3 regions of the Streptomyces sichuanensis genome follow, and region 1 is predicted to be linked to each of the others. Evidence: riboswitches for the same ligand, from Rfam matches in the RefSeq annotation. Region 1 holds a riboswitch; each other region holds the start of a gene.

Evidence for each region. A riboswitch is a leader RNA that binds a small molecule or an ion and turns the genes downstream of it on or off. The one in region 1 is predicted to bind cobalamin.
Region 2: another riboswitch for cobalamin. It lies ahead of LE181_RS16250 (ribonucleoside-diphosphate reductase subunit alpha); the one in region 1 lies ahead of nicT (Nickel transporter NicT).
Region 3: another riboswitch for cobalamin. It lies ahead of LE181_RS04110 (acyl-CoA thioesterase); the one in region 1 lies ahead of nicT (Nickel transporter NicT).

What each region holds. Positions count from the first base shown of each region.
Region 1 covers NZ_JAIXMK010000016.1:22,576-27,617, reverse strand. Annotated here, with positions in the region: gene LE181_RS08075 (APC family permease) at 1-159, opposite strand, end outside; gene LE181_RS08070 (FAD-dependent monooxygenase) at 328-1,551, shown strand; cobalamin riboswitch at 1,633-1,847, shown strand; gene nicT (Nickel transporter NicT) at 1,878-3,083, shown strand; gene LE181_RS08060 (sensor histidine kinase) at 3,410-4,534, opposite strand; gene LE181_RS08055 (response regulator) at 4,527-5,042, opposite strand, start outside.
Region 2 covers NZ_JAIXMK010000049.1:17,828-22,869, forward strand. Annotated here, with positions in the region: gene LE181_RS16245 (ribonucleotide-diphosphate reductase subunit beta) at 1-720, opposite strand, end outside; gene LE181_RS16250 (ribonucleoside-diphosphate reductase subunit alpha) at 720-3,110, opposite strand; adenosylcobalamin-variant (AdoCbl-variant) riboswitch at 3,288-3,389, opposite strand; gene mctP (monocarboxylate uptake permease MctP) at 3,562-5,042, opposite strand, start outside.
Region 3 covers NZ_JAIXMK010000005.1:202,267-207,308, reverse strand. Annotated here, with positions in the region: gene LE181_RS04120 (FAD-binding oxidoreductase) at 40-1,593, shown strand; gene LE181_RS04115 (hypothetical protein) at 1,689-1,919, opposite strand; cobalamin riboswitch at 2,053-2,275, shown strand; gene LE181_RS04110 (acyl-CoA thioesterase) at 2,398-2,871, shown strand; gene LE181_RS04105 (YbaK/EbsC family protein) at 3,059-3,622, shown strand; gene LE181_RS04100 (LysR family transcriptional regulator) at 3,740-4,681, shown strand; gene dmpI (4-oxalocrotonate tautomerase DmpI) at 4,796-4,978, shown strand.

The sequences.
Region 1 (5,042 bases):
CATCAGCGGGATGGTCACGAAGGGACCGATGCCGCACATCTGGCTCATGTTGATGGCGGTGGCCTGGAACAGGCCGATGCGGCGCACGAACGCGCCCCGCTGGCCCGGCACCGCCGGCTCCCCGGGCCCGTGTTCCGTGCGCGCTGCCGAATCTGTCATGGCGTCAGCCCCTTCTCGTCATACTGCACTGGTACACCGGCCCGCCCGACGCGTCCATCACCTGCGGAGTGTCGGAGACTCTGGCCCTGTGCCCGACGGTCGGTCAAGATCTGTGCACGGAGTGCTATCGGGCGGCACGTGGCGCCATTGCGAAGGAAGGGGCGGGGCATGCGCGGAGGAAGAGTGGCCGTCGTGGGCGGCAGCGTCGCGGGATGCGCGGCCGCCCTGGCACTGACCAGGGCCGGCGCCGGCGAGGTCGTCGTCTACGAGCGGGCGGCCGGCGCGCTCCACGACCGCGGCATCGGCCTCGCGGTGCACAAGGAACGCTACGCCGAGCTGGAGGCCGCCGGGTACACCGACGCCTCGATGCCGTGGGTGCGGCTCACCCGGCGCACCTGGATCACCGCCGAGGGCGGCGGGCACGCCGGACGGCTGCTGGGCGGGGTGCCGTTCCCCTTCCGCTCGTACGCCTGGGGTCCGCTGTGGAGCGCGCTGCGGGCCCGCATGCCCGCGTCCGTGGCGTACGTGCAGGGCGCCGTGGTGGAACGGGTGGTGCCCGCACCGGACGGGGTCACGCTGTGCTTCGCCGGCGGCGGCGAGGAGCGCTTCGACCTGGTGGTCGGCGCGGACGGATACCGCTCCGTCGTCCGGGCCGCGACGCCCACCCCCGAGCTGCCCGGCTACGCGGGTTACCTGGCCTGGCGCGGCGCCGTCCCCGGCGAGCTGCTGCCGGAGCCGCGCTCCGCCTGGCCCGAGGGCGAGGCGACGACCGTCACCTTCCCCGGCGGCCACATGATCGCCTACCGCATTCCCGGCCCGCGCGGGGAAGGCGTCGGTGCCAACTGGGTCTTCTACGCCACCCCGCCGTCCACCGTCGCCCTGGCGTCGGCCGACCCGACCAGCCTGCCGCCCGGCAGGGTGACCGCCGAGCTGACCGAGCATCACGAGAGCATCGTCGAGCGGCACTTCCCGCCGTACTGGCAGGACGTGGTCCGTGCCACGCCGCGCTCCGCGGCCGCGGTCCAGCCGCTGTACGACCTCGCCGTGCCCCACTACGGCCAGGACCGCCTCGTCCTGGTGGGCGACGCGGCCTCGGTGGCCCGCCCGCACATGGGCGGCGGCGCGGTCAAGGCGCTGCAGGACGTGGTGGTGCTGGAGCGGTCCCTGCGCGCGGCGGATTCCTGGGCCGAGGGGGTGCGGGCCTACGACGCCGAACGCTCGCCCAGCGGGCGCGCCGTGGTCGATCTCGCCCGGCGGCTCGGCCGGGCGCAGGTCGAGGCCACCCCCGACTGGGCGGCCATGGACCAGCGGACGGTCGAGGACTGGTGGCGGCGCATCTCCGACGGCGAGCGGGGCTTCGGCGGCCACGCGCTGGAACGGCCCACGCCGTGACGGGGCGTCCGTGACCAGGGCGGAGCTTGTTGCGACAACGTGGCAAGAGCCACTTTTGTGCCGCAGGAGGGCGGCCGGGCGCTAAGGTGGCCCGGCCGTGGTGTTCGGGAAGACCGGTGACAGACCCCCGTGGTCCGATTCCGGAGCGGCCCTCGCCACTGTGATCGGGGAGTGACCGTCCCGTTCCGCGCACCCCCGGTGCGCGGAGCCACTGGCAGCATCCGGCTGCCGGGAAGGCTGGGGCGGTGGCGTACGGACCCGTAAGCCAGGAGACCGGCCACGGCATCTCGAAATGATCCACGAGGTGCTGGAGCGTTCACCCCACCATGTCTGTCCTCCCGTCGGTTTCCGACAGTCCCGCCGATCCCGCCGCATCACCCGGCGGCGTCCTGCCCGCCTTCCGCTGGCGCCGCCAGGACACCGTGCGGACGGCCGGCCTGCTGGCCGTCATAGCCGCCCTGCACGTCGTCGCCTTCGGCGTGCTCTTCCTGCTCGTCGTCCCGAACCACTACACCGTCGACTCCAAGGTCTTCGGCGTCGGCCTCGGCGTCACCGCCTACACCCTCGGCATGCGGCACGCCTTCGACGCCGACCACATCGCCGCCATCGACAACACCACCCGCAAGCTGATGGCCGACGGCAAGCGCCCGGTCTCCGTCGGCTTCTGGTTCGCCCTCGGCCACTCCAGCGTCGTCGTCCTGATGGCCCTGCTGGTCGCCGGCGGCACCCAGCTCGCCGGGACGCTGATGGACGAGGAGTCCACCACCCACCAGACCCTCGGCATCGTCGGCACCACCGTCTCCGGCGGCTTCCTCTACCTCATCGCCGCCCTCAACCTCATCGCGCTCGCCGGCATCCTGCGCATCTTCCGGGCCATGCGCGAAGGCCGCTACGACGAGGCCGAGCTGGAGCAGCACCTGGACTCACGCGGGTTCATGAACCGCCTCCTCGGGCGCTTCACCCGCTCCATCACCCGCCCCGGGCAGATGTACCCGCTGGGCTTCCTCTTCGGCCTCGGCTTCGACACGGCCACCGAGGTCACGCTGATGGTGATGGCCGGCAGCGGCGCCGCCGCCGGGCTGCCGTGGTACGCGATCCTGTGCCTGCCGCTGCTGTTCGCCGCCGGCATGAGCCTCTTCGACACCCTCGACGGCACGTTCATGAACTTCGCCTACCAGTGGGCGTTCTCCAACCCGGTGCGCAAGGTCTACTACAACCTCACCATCACCGGCCTGTCCATCGCCGTCGCCTTCCTCATCGGCACCATCGAACTGGTCGGCGTCCTGCACGAGAAGCTCGGCCTCGACGACCCGGTCAGCGGCTGGATCGCCGGGCTGAACCTCGACAACGTCGGCTTCGTCATCGTCGGCCTGTTCGTGGTGGTGTGGGCGATCGCGCTCGCCTACTGGCGCCTGGCGAAGGTCGAGCAGCGCTGGGCCTCCCGCACGGCCGCCGCGCCGGCCACCGGGCTGCCGCCGGCCGCGGTCACGGACGGGGACACCCCGGGCCCGCACACTCCTTCCGCGCGCTGACGACGGGCGGGCTGTGCCCGGTGAGCTCCTCCCGCACCACCACCCTGGTCGGTCCGCCGCACGTCAGGCACGTGCGGGAGGAGGCGTCCCGCTCCCGGTCGACCGCGGCGGCGATCCTGCGCAGGGGACCGGAGCCGCTGCCGCCCGTACCGGAACCTGTTGCTGCGTCAGTGTCGGACATGGGCTATCCCGTTCACTTCCACGGTCGTGGCTCTGCCGGAGGCTGCATCGTGGCGCACGGCCCCTGATCACGTCAGCGCCTTGGCCCGTGATCACCCTCCGCGGGGCCACCAGGGCCCCAAGCTGACGACCGCGAGGGCCCGTTCCTACGATCCGGCCACCGGCAGCGTCACCTCGAACCGGCAACCGCCGGGCACGTTGCGCACCGTCGCCCGGCCGGTGTGCGCCTCGACGATGCCGCGCACGATCGCCAGCCCCAGGCCCGCGCCGCCGTACCCGCCGGCCGGCGGGGTACGGGCCGCCGAGCCGCGCCAGCCGGTGTCGAAGACACGCGGCAGGTCCTCCTCCGCGATGCCGCCGCACTCGTCCGTGACGGAGAGCACGACGCCGGCGCCGGTGCGCCGCGCGGCCACCGCGACCGTCCCGTCGGCGGGCGTCCGGTGGATCGCATTGACCAGCAGGTTCCCCAGCACCCGCGTCATCTCCCTGCCGTCCACCTCGACGGTCACCGCCTCGACCGCGTCCCCCACCAGACGGACGCCGTGCTCGCGGGCCAACGGGCCGGCCCCCGCCAGCGCTCCCTCCACCAGGTCGTCCACCGACAAGCGGCTCGGGCGCAGCGGCAGGGCCCCGGCGTGGATGCGGGAGAGCTCGAAGAGATCGCCGACCATGGCGTTGAGGCGGTCCACCTCGGTGCGGATCTGCCGGTGGTAGCGCTCCGGCTCCTCGGCCACCCCGTCCTCCAGCGCCTCGGACATGGCGCGCAGCCCGGCCAGCGGCGTGCGCAGGTCGTGCGAGATCCATGCGACGAGCTCGCGCCGCGACGCGTCGAGGGCGCGCTCGCGCTCGCGGGACGCGGCGAGCCTGGCGCTGGTCGCGGCCAGCTCGCGGGAGAGCGCGTCCAGTTCGGCCGTGGCCCCGCCGCCGGGGGCCGCGAACGCACCGGCCTCGCCGAAGGAACGGGCGGCGCGGGTCAGGTCCGCGCTGCGCGCCACCACCCAGCGCCCGAGGAGCAGCGCGGTCGCCAGCGAGATCACGGCGGCCATCGCGCACACGGTCGTCACGGCGGTCAGGTCGTGCGAGGACAGGAACATCGCCCACGCCACCGTCAGCGTCCCGGCGAGCATCGCGGCCACCGGGACCGCGGCCACCACGGCGAGCGACACGGCGACGGACCGGTGGCGCAGGGCCCGGAGCGCGAGGGCGCCCAGCAGCCCGGCGCCGGCGGCGCCGAGGAGGGCGTAGAGGGCGATGAGCAGCACGTCACGCATGGCCGGGTGCCTCCTCGCCGGGGTGCGCGGTGAAGCGGTAGCCGACTCCCCACACGGTCTGGATCAGCCGCGGCCGGGCGGGGTCGTCCTCGACCTTGGCGCGCAGCCGCCGCACGTGGACCGTCACGGTGGACACGTCGCCGAACTCCCAGCCCCACACCTCGCGCATCAGCTCCTCGCGGGCACAGGCCCGCCCGGGGTGGCGCAGCAGGAAGGCCAGCAGGTCGAACTCGCGGAGCGTGAGGGCCAGTTCCCCGCCGTCCTTCGTGGCGCGCCGGGCCACGGGGTCGAGCGTCAGGCCGGCCGCGCACAGCGGCGGTGCGGCCGGCGTCGCGACCGGGCGGGTGCGGCGCAGGACCGACCGGACGCGCAGGACGAGTTCGCGGGGGCTGAACGGCTTGGTGACGTAGTCGTCCGCGCCGACCTCCAGGCCGAGGATGCGGTCCTCCTCCTCGCCGCGCGCCGTCAGCATGATCACGGGGAGGGCGCCGTGGTCGCGGCGCAGTGC
Region 2 (5,042 bases), on a different contig from region 1:
GAGCTCGTCGTCGAAGAGCTCGGGCTCCTCCTGGCGGACGGTGTCCACGACCTCGAACGCGAAGTTCATGTGCATGGTCTCGTCGCGGAAGACCCAGTTGGTGCCGGTCGCCAGGCCGTGCAGCAGGCCGCGGCTGCGGAACCAGTACACGTAGGCGAAGGCGCCGTAGAAGAACAGGCCCTCGATGCACGCGGCGAAGCAGATCAGGTTGAGCAGGAAGCGACGGCGGTCGGCCTTCGTCTCCAGCCGGTCGATCTTCTCGACCTCGTTGATCCACTTGAAGCAGAACTGCGCCTTGTCGCGGATGGAGGGGATGTTCTCCACCGCGTCGAACGCGGCCGCGCGCTCCTCCGGGTCGGGCAGGTAGGTGTCGAGCAGCGTCAGATAGAACTGGACGTGCACGGCCTCCTCGAAGAGCTGCCGCGACAGGTAGAGGCGCGCCTCGGGGGAGTTGATGTGCTTGTACAGCGTCAGCACGAGGTTGTTCGCCACGATCGAGTCGCCGGTCGCGAAGAACGCGACCAGGCGGCCGATCATGTGCTGCTCGCCCGGGGACAGCTTGGCGAGGTCGGCGACGTCGGAGTGGAGGTCGACCTCCTCCACGGTCCAGGTGTTCTTGATCGCGTCGCGGTAGCGGTCGTAGAAGTCCGGGTACCGCATGGGGCGCAGCGTCAGCTCGAAGCCGGGGTCGAGCAGGTTCTTCTGGCGTTCGGTGGACATTACTGGCAAGCCTCGCAGGACTCGGGGTTCTCAAGGGAGCAGGCGATGGCGTCCGCGTCGGGCGCGGCCTGCTGCACGGGGATGGTGGCGGCGGGGGCGCCGGAGCCGGACGCGGCGCGGGCGATCCGGGTGGCCGGGCGGGAGCGCAGGTAGTACGTCGTCTTGATGCCCTGCTTCCAGGCGTACGCGTACATCGAGCTGAGCTTGCCGATGGTGGGCGAGGCCATGAAGAGGTTCAGCGACTGGCTCTGGTCCAGGTACGGCGTACGGGCCGCGGCCATGTCGATCAGGGCGCGCTGCGGGATCTCCCAGGCGGTGCGGTAGAGGTCGCGCACCTCCTGCGGGATCCACTTCATGTCCTGGATCGAGCCGTTGGCGTCGGTCATCGCGTCGCGGGTGGTGCGGTCCCACACGCCGAGCTTCTTCAGGTCGTCCACCAGGTAGGTGTTGACCTGCAGGAACTCGCCCGAGAGGGTCTCGCGCTTGAAGAGGTTGGAGACCTGCGGCTCGATGCACTCGTAGACGCCCGCGATGGAGGCGATGGTCGCCGTCGGGGCGATCGCCAGCAGCAGCGAGTTGCGCATGCCGACGGCGGCGATGCGGGCGCGCAGCGCCTCCCAGCGGTCCGCCCAGCCGGCCACCGCGTTCGGGTAGTGGTCGGGGTGCAGCACGCCGCGGGCGGTGCGGGTGGCCTCCCACGCCGGGTGCGGGCCGTGCCGCTCGGCGAGGTCGGCGGACGCCTCGTACGCCGCGAGCATGATCCGCTCGGAGATGCGGGTCGACAGCTCCTTCGCCTCGGCCGAGTCGAAGGGCAGGCGCAGGCGGAAGAAGACGTCCTGCAGGCCCATCAGGCCCAGGCCCACCGGGCGCCAGCGGCTGTTGGAGCTGCCGGCCTGCTCGGTCGGGTAGAAGTTGATGTCCACGACGCGGTCGAGGAAGGTGACGGCCGTACGGACCGTACGGTCGAGCTTCTCCCAGTCCATCTCGCCGTCGGCGCCCAGGTGCTGGGCCAGGTTGACCGAGCCCAGGTTGCAGACCGCGGTCTCGCCGTCGTCGGTGACCTCAAGGATCTCGGTGCAGAGGTTCGAGGAGTGGACGACCGCGCCCTTCTCGGCCGTCTGGTTGGCCGTGCGGTTGGCGGCGTCCTTGAAGGTCATCCAGCCGTTGCCGGTCTGCGCGAGGGTGCGCATCATGCGGGCGTACAGCACGCGGGCCGGGACCTGCTTGACGGCCTTGCCGGCGGCCTCGTAGGCGCGGTAGGCGGCGTCGAACTCGTCGCCGTAGAGGTCGACCAGGTCCGGGGTGTCGGCGGGGGAGAAGAGCGACCAGTCGGCGTCGGCCTCGACGCGGCGCATGAACTCGTCCGGGATCCAGTGCGCGATGTTGAGGTTGTGGGTGCGGCGGGCCTCCTCACCGGTGTTGTCGCGGAGCTCCAGGAACTCCTCGATGTCCGCGTGCCAGGTCTCCAGGTAGACGCAGGCCGCGCCCTTGCGCCGGCCGCCCTGGTTGACGGCGGCGACGGAGGCGTCGAGGGTGCGCAGGAACGGCACGATGCCGTTGGAGTGGCCGTTGGTGCCGCGGATCAGCGAGCCGCGGGAGCGGATGCGCGAGTACGACAGGCCGATGCCGCCCGCGTGCTTCGACAGGCGCGCCACCTGGTGGTAGCGGTCGTAGATCGAGTCCAGCTCGTCCAGCGGGGAGTCCAGCAGGTAGCAGGACGACATCTGGGGGTGGCGCGTGCCGGAGTTGAAGAGCGTGGGGGAGGACGGCAGGTAGGAGAGCGTGCTCGTCAGGCGGTACAGCTCCGCGACGTCCTCCAGCGCCCGCTCGGAGTGGTCCTCGGCCAGGCCGCAGGCCACGCGCAGCAGGAAGTGCTGCGGGGTCTCGATCACGTCGCGGTGGATCGGGTGGCGCAGCAGGTAGCGGCTGTGCAGGGTGCGCAGGCCGAAGTAGCCGAAGCGGTCGTCGGCGCCGTCGACGAGGGCCTTCTCGACCAGCTCGTCCAGGCGCGCGGCGTGCTTGGCCACGAAGGCGGCGGTCTCGTCCGCGATGAGGCCCTCGCGGTGGCCGACGGCCACCGAGGCGGAGAAGGACGTCGCGCCCTGGCCGGCCGCCTCGTCGGCGATGGCGAGGGTGAGCAGCCGGGCGGCGAGGCGGGAGTACTCCGGCTCCTCGGCGATCAGGCCGGCGGCGGCCTCGGTGGCGAGGGAGCGCAGCTCCGCCTCGTCCGAGGCGGCGCTGCGGCCGCGCAGCGCGGCGGCGGCGACCTTGCCCGGGTCGGTGGCGGGAAGGTCTGCGGTGAGATCGGTCAGGGTGCGCAGCAGCGCGGTCCCGGGACCGCCGGTCGCTTCCGCGTTCTCTGAGACCGGATCGGCGGGCGCGATGGTCACGTGTGGCTCTCCCTCGCTCGGCTGGGGTGGGCCGGGCGGGAGAGCGCGACGGTCGCGTACGGGCATGCCGCTTGCACCGGGGCATGACGCGTAGGCGTCCCGTCGGCCCAACCCGCGGGGCCCGGACGAATTCAACGCCCATAGCCGAGCCCAGGGCAGGCTCGGTGGCGGACGCTGCTGCCGGCAGGTCCTCGGACTTCGGGTGCGCTGGGTATATGCGCACACATACACCGTTGCGGGACAGTTCCGGATTTCCACCGGATTCCCCTGCGACGACAGCGAGGATGAGCATACATCTAGTGCCGGGCCCCGTACGCGCCCCCACATGTTGTGTCGTCCCGTCATGGGCCGGTCGCGGAATGTGCTATCGGAGGGCTCCTGGAGGGCAAGCGGAAAGGGCCGTCACGCCCCCTGGCGGGGGTGTGACGGCCCTCGGGTGGAGGGGGGTGGGTCAGTGCCCGCCGGGGGCTCCCACGGTGGCCGGGGGGAGGTCCGTGCGGACGCCCGGGTCGCCGGCGTCGGCCGTGTAGTCCGACGGCTTCGTCTGGTCGGCCCCGTCGGGTGCCTTCAGGGCCTTCAGGACGAACGTGGCGACGATGACGACGATCACATTGAGAACGAACGCCGTGAGTCCGATGTACCCCTTCTCGCCGATGAACGGGATGAGGTTGGTGTTCCCGAAGTGATCCTGGGTGGCGCTCGGGGTGTCGTACGCCCGCCACGTCCCGTACGTCATGCCGACGGCCCAGCCCGCGAGCAGCGCCCAGCGGTGGCACCAGCGGGTGAAGAGCCCGCCCACGAGCGCGGGCACGGTCTGCAGGATCCAGATGCCACCGAGCAGCTGGAAGTTGATGGCGACCGTTTTGTCCATGGTCAGGACGAAAACGAGGGCGCCGACCTTGACGAGGAGCGATGCGAGCTTGGAGACCTTCGCCTCGTGTTCGGGCGAGGCGTCCGGTCTGAGGAAGTCCTTGTAGATGTTGCGCGTGAAGAGATTTGCGGCGGCGATCGACATGATGGCGGCCGGTACGAGCGCGCCGATGCCGATGGCCGCGAAGGCCACGCCCGTGAACCAGTCCGGGAACATGTCCTCGAACAGCTGCGGGATGGCCAGCTGGCCGTTCTTGACCTTCACCCCGGCGGCGATCGCCATGAAGCCGAGCATCGCCAGCAGGCCCAGCATCAGGGAGTAGAGGGGAAGGATGGTGGTGTTGCGCCGGATGACGTTGCGGCTGCGGCTGGAGAGCACCGCCGTCACGGAGTGCGGATAGAGGAAGAGGGCCATCGCCGAGCCGAGGGCGAGGGTCGCGTACGCCCACTGCGCCTGCGGGGCGGTGACGAGCGAGCCGCGCGGTTTTCCGGTTGCCGGGTTTTCGGCCGCGAACGCGTGACCGGCCTTCGCGAAGATGTCGTCGAAGCCACCCAGCTTGATCGGGATGTACACGATCGCCACGATGATCACGATGTAGATCAAGGTGTCCTTGACGAAGGCGATCAGCGCGGGCGCGCGCAGCCCGGAGGAATAGGTGTAGGCCGCGAGCACGCCGAAGGCGATGAGCAGCGGCAGGTCCTTCACGAACCAGTTGGTGTTCTCGCCGCCGCCCACGCCCATGACGTCCAGGACGGCCTGGATGCCGACCAGTTGCAGGGCGATGTACGGCATCGTGGCCAGGATTCCGGTCAGCGCGAGGGCGAGCGAAAGGCCCTTGGAGCCGAAACGGCCCCGCACGAAGTCGGAGGAGGTCACATAGCCGTGCTTGTGGGAGACCGACCAGAGCCGGGGCAGGAAGGTGAACACCAGCGGATAGCAGAGGATCGTGTAGGGCACCGCGAAGAAGCCCGCCGCGCCGCCCGCGTAAATGGCCGCCGGGACCGCCACGAACGTATAAGCGGTATAGAGGTCGCCGCCCAGCAGGAACCAGGTGACCCAGG
Region 3 (5,042 bases), on a different contig from region 1:
CACGCATACGCACACGGGCACCAAGGGGCAGGGATCTGCATGGCCATCAGCAGGCGCACACTACTGGCAGCGGGCGGCACCGGGCTGGCGGCGACTGCCGCCTGGGGCGGCATGGTGAGGACGGGCACGGCGGAGGCGGCCGGCCAGAAGGCTGCCAAGAGCGACTGGGCGGCCCTCGGCAAGGGGCTCGCCGGTGGCCTCGTGCGTCCCGACGACGCCGACTACACCGCTGCCCGTCAGCTCTACAACACCCGCTTCGACGCCCTGCGCCCCGCCGCCATCGCCTACGTCGCCGGTACACCGGACATCGTCGCGGCCCTGGCCTTCGCCCGCCGTTTCTCCATACCCGTCTCCATACGCAACGGCGGCCACAGCTACGCGGGATGGTCCAGCGGCAACGACCGGCTCGTCATCGACGTCTCACGGCTGAAGAACGTCCGCACGCCGTCCGCGTCCACCGCCGTCATAGGCGCCGGCGCCAAGCTCATCGACGTCTACACCGGCCTGGCCGCGCACGGCGTGACCATCCCGGCGGGCTCCTGCCCCACCGTCGGGGTCTCCGGGCTCACCCTGGGCGGCGGGCACGGTGTCCTCTCCCGCGCCTACGGCCTCACCTGCGACAGCCTCACCGGTGCGACGCTCGTCACCGCGGACGGCAAGACCGTCGACTGCGACGCCACCCGCAACACGGACCTCTTCTGGGCCCTGCGCGGCGCCGGCAACGGCAACTTCGGCGTCGTCACCGAACTCCGCTTCCGTACCCGCACCGTGGGCGAAGGGGTGACCGGCTACGTCTCGTTCCCCTGGTCCAAGGCCGCGGCCGTCGTGCGGGCGTGGCAGGAGTGGGGGCCGGGCCGGCCCGACGAGATCTGGTCCGCCTGCGACCTGTCGGTCGCGGCGGGCGGCAGCCCCCGGATATCCGTCGCCGCGTTCTCGGTCGGCTCGCAGCAGGACCTGGAGAACGCCTACGACGAGCTGATCGGCAAGGTGGCCAGGGCGAGCGGCGGAAGCAGCGGCATCGGGACCGTCCGGCTGCGGCGCCGCTCCTACCTCGACACCGCCCGTGCCTATGCCGGCTGCGGCGACAAGTCCACCGAAGAGTGCCACCTGCCGGGTGCCACGCCCGGTCGCGAGGCTTCCGGAAAGCTGGAGCGCGAGACGTACGCGGCGCGTTCGGACTTCTTCGACCGCCGGCTCGACGCCGCGGGCGCCCAGACGCTGCTCGACCAGCTGGAACGTTTCGGGCGCGGGGTCAAGGGCGGCGGCGCCTCGGTGCAGCTGACGGCCCTGGGCGGCGCGGTCAACCGCGTACAGCCGCTGGCGACGGCCTTCGTGCACCGACGCTCGCGCGTGCTGGCGCAGTACCTGACGTCGTGGGCGGCGGGCGGCGCGGGCACGGCACAGGCCGCCTGGCTCGACGGGATGCACGCCGCGATGCGCCGCCATGCCTCCGGTGCCGCGTACCAGAACTACACGGATGCGGGCCTGAAGGACTGGCGCACGGCGTACTACGGGGACGCAGCCGACCGGCTGGCGAAGCTGAAGCGGCAGTACGATCCGCAGCGCGTCTTCGACTTCCCCCAGGCGCTATGACGCCTCACGGAGGGGTGCCCTCAGCGCGGGGGCGCGAACGCAGGGCCTGACGGTCGCCGCCGGTGCGGGTGCTTCCGGACGGCGGGCGAGGCTCCTCATCCGCTGCCGCAACCGGCGCCGCCGCCGCAGCCGGAGCCGCCCTGATCACCGCCGTGGTGGTGCCCGTTGCCGTGCCCGTGCCCGTGTCCGTGCCCGCCGGAGCCGGAGCCGGAGCCGGAGTCACCACCGTCTCCACCCTCGCCGCCCTCGTCACCGTCCGGGACATGCGTGCCACCGTCGTGGCCGCCACGGCCCTTGTCCTTCTTCTTCCTTGAGAAAAACCACATGGGGAGAGCTTTCCCGTCAGCGACGGTGGTGCCTCGCCCGGCCACGGCGGACGGGAGCGCCCGGAAGCATCCGGACGGCGCACGCGCCGGGCCCCCGGGGCCATCCGCGTAGCCGCCGCGCCGATCACGGCGGTTACGCTGATCATGCAGCCGGTTCGCACCCGTCCGCCAGGCGGGGTGCGTCGCAAGAGGGAACCCGGTGTGAATCCGGGACTGCCCCGCAGCGGTGAGCGGGAACGACCGCCGTCATCAGCACTGGGTCTCCGATGGATCCGGGAAGCGACGGCCAGTAGACAGCTCGTGTCCCACGAGAGGTGCCCGCGAGTCCGAAGACCTGCCGCTGCCCGCGTGCGGCGGTCGCACGCGGAGCACTCGGTGACCTCCAGGGCGGGTCGGCGACGGCACGGGCGGACCGGGCCGTTCCGTCGCGTCCTCGCGTGCACCGAGGCCGATCCGCGACTCGCGAAGGAGAGTTGACGTGACGATCGACCACCCGGACACCGGTACCGGTACCCGTGCCACCCAGGTTCGTACCGCCAAGGGCACGGCAGAGTCCCGCGTGACCCTCGCCCACATCATGAGCGAGCACGACACCAACCTCTACGGCACCATCCACGGCGGTGTCGTCATGAAACTGATCGACGACGCGGCGGCGGCCGCCGCCGGCCGACACGCCGACGGGCCGGCGGTGACCGTGTCCGTCGACCGGATGACGTTCCTCGCCCCGGTCCGTGCCGGCGATCTCCTCGGCGCGCACGCCGAACTGGAGCGCGCCGGCCGCACGTCGATGACGGTGGCGGTCCGGGTGACCGCCGAACGCTGGAACGCCTCGGGCCCGACGGCCGAGGTGGCCACCGGGCGCCTGACGTTCGTCGCCATCGACGCCGAGGGGCGTCCCCGCCCGGTACCGCCCCTGGTGGTGGAGGAAGGGCCCGGGCACGGCGGCGGCTGACCGGCAGCCGTACGGACCCCGCCGGCGAGCGGTACGAGCCGCCGGCGGGGGGCTCCATGGGCTCGCCGTACACGTACGGGGGCTCTCCCGGGCTCCGCCCTGGGACGGGGTGCGTTCTCCGCACCGCCGGAAGCGGTGAAGGGCACACCCGGACGGGAGCCTCCCTCTCGGTCGTTACAGTCGGTCCATGAGCGATCGCCCCACTCTCCCGTTCGGTTCCTTCGAAGCCGTCGACCGGGCCCTGGACATCCCCGACCGTCTCGCCGAGCCGGTGGCCGCCGCGCTCAGGAGCTGGGACGTGCCGGAGGCCGCCCGTTCCGTGCTCTACGTGGACGGGGACCCCGAACAGGCCGACACCGCGGCGTTCAGCGCGGCCTACGACGTCCCGATGGAGGTCTCCGCCAACTGCGTGGTGGTCGCCGCGAAACGGGGCGACCGGACGACCCTGGCCGCCTGCCTCGCCCTGGCCACCACCCGAGTGGACGTCAACAGCACCGTCCGCAAGCGCCTCGGGGCCCGGAAGGCGTCCTTCGCCCCCATGGACACGGCGGTCGGCGCGACGGGCATGGAGTACGGCGGCATCACCCCCATCGGTCTGCCGGCCGACTGGCCGCTGCTGATCGACGCCGCCGTCGCCGCCGCACCGTTCGTCCTCATCGGCAGCGGCCGCCGCCGCGGCAAACTGATCCTCCCCGGCCGGGCTCTCGCGCAGCTCCCGGGCGCCGAGGTCCTTGAGGGCCTTGCCGTGTGACGCAGCAGCCCCGTCCCGGTGTGCGCAGGGCCGAAGGGTCCCCGCGTTCCGGCAAGATCGATCCGAAGGGGCCGGCGAGGGCCGGAAGAGACCCCTGAGCAACCCGCAGGGGGCACCATGGAGCTGCGTCAGCTGCGCTACTTCGTGACCGTCGCAGAGGAACTGCACTTCGGGCGGGCGGCGGAGCGGCTGGTGATCGGTCAGCCCGCCGTCAGTCAGCAGATACGGCGGCTGGAACGGGAGCTGAAAGTCCAGCTCTTCGACCGGACGCCCCGAACGGTCCGGCTCACCGCGGCCGGGGAAGCGTTTCTGCCCGCCGCACGGTCCGTACTCGCGGCGGAGAGCGCGGCCAGGTCGGTGGCCGCGCAGCTCGCCCATGGCCGGAGCGGTGTCTTCCGGCTCGGCACCGTCACCGGCCTCGGGGACAGGCTCGACCGGCTCATCGACGACTTCGCCCGCCACGCCCCGGACGTGCGGGTGGAACTGGTCTCGCTCCCGGTACGGGAACGGTTCGTCCAGCTCGCCGACGGACGGCTCGACGCCGCCTTCGTACGTGGGGCCCGGCCGGAGGGGAGCAGCGCTCCGGAGACCGTTCGTCGCCCGCTGTGGGAGGAGGAGCTCGTGGCGGCCGTACCCGCCCGGCACCCGCTCGCGGAACGGCCGGGTGTCTCGCTCACCGACCTCGCCGGACTGCCGCTGTGCCTGACCGAGCGCCGCAACCATCCCTCGCTCGTCGACCTCGTCCTCGACGGCTGCCGCCGGGCCGGATTCACGCCCGTTGCCGGCCCGGCCACCAGCAGCCTCCAGGACGCCCTCGCCGCGATCGGTTCGGGCACCCCCATGTGGACGGTGGTCTACGAGGGCAACGCCCGGCGCGTGCAGGCGCCCAGAGTCGCCTTCGTCCCCTTCGCCGCCCCCGGGCTGCGGCTGCCCGTCGAACTCGCTGTCCGCTCCGGCGCCTCGTCCCCGCTGCTCGATCTTCTTCTGACGGCTCTGACCGGCGACGACCGCAACGACCGACCCAATGGCCCCATGACCAGCAGTGATCAGCAATCGTGATCGCTGCGAGAGCGATTCGGGTCTGGGTCGGCACCGGTCCCGCGCGATGAACTGTTCCCGGCAGCCAAACGCACCGGAACGGCCGGTGCGGGCGCCGGCACCGAGGAGCACATCATGCCCATCGTCACCATCCAGCAGGGTCCCCGCGACATCGAGCTCAAGCGCGAGCTGGTCGCCCGCGTCACCGACGCGTTCGTGGACTCGCTGAACATTCCGGCCGAGGCCGTGCAGGTCTGGATCCACGAGGTACCCACCGACAGCTGGGGTGTGGCGGGCAAGCTCACCGCCGACAAGTAGGCGGCCGGGGCCGGGCCGGAGCAGCCACACGGCCCCGCCGGCGCCATCTCAGGGGCCGAGGGGG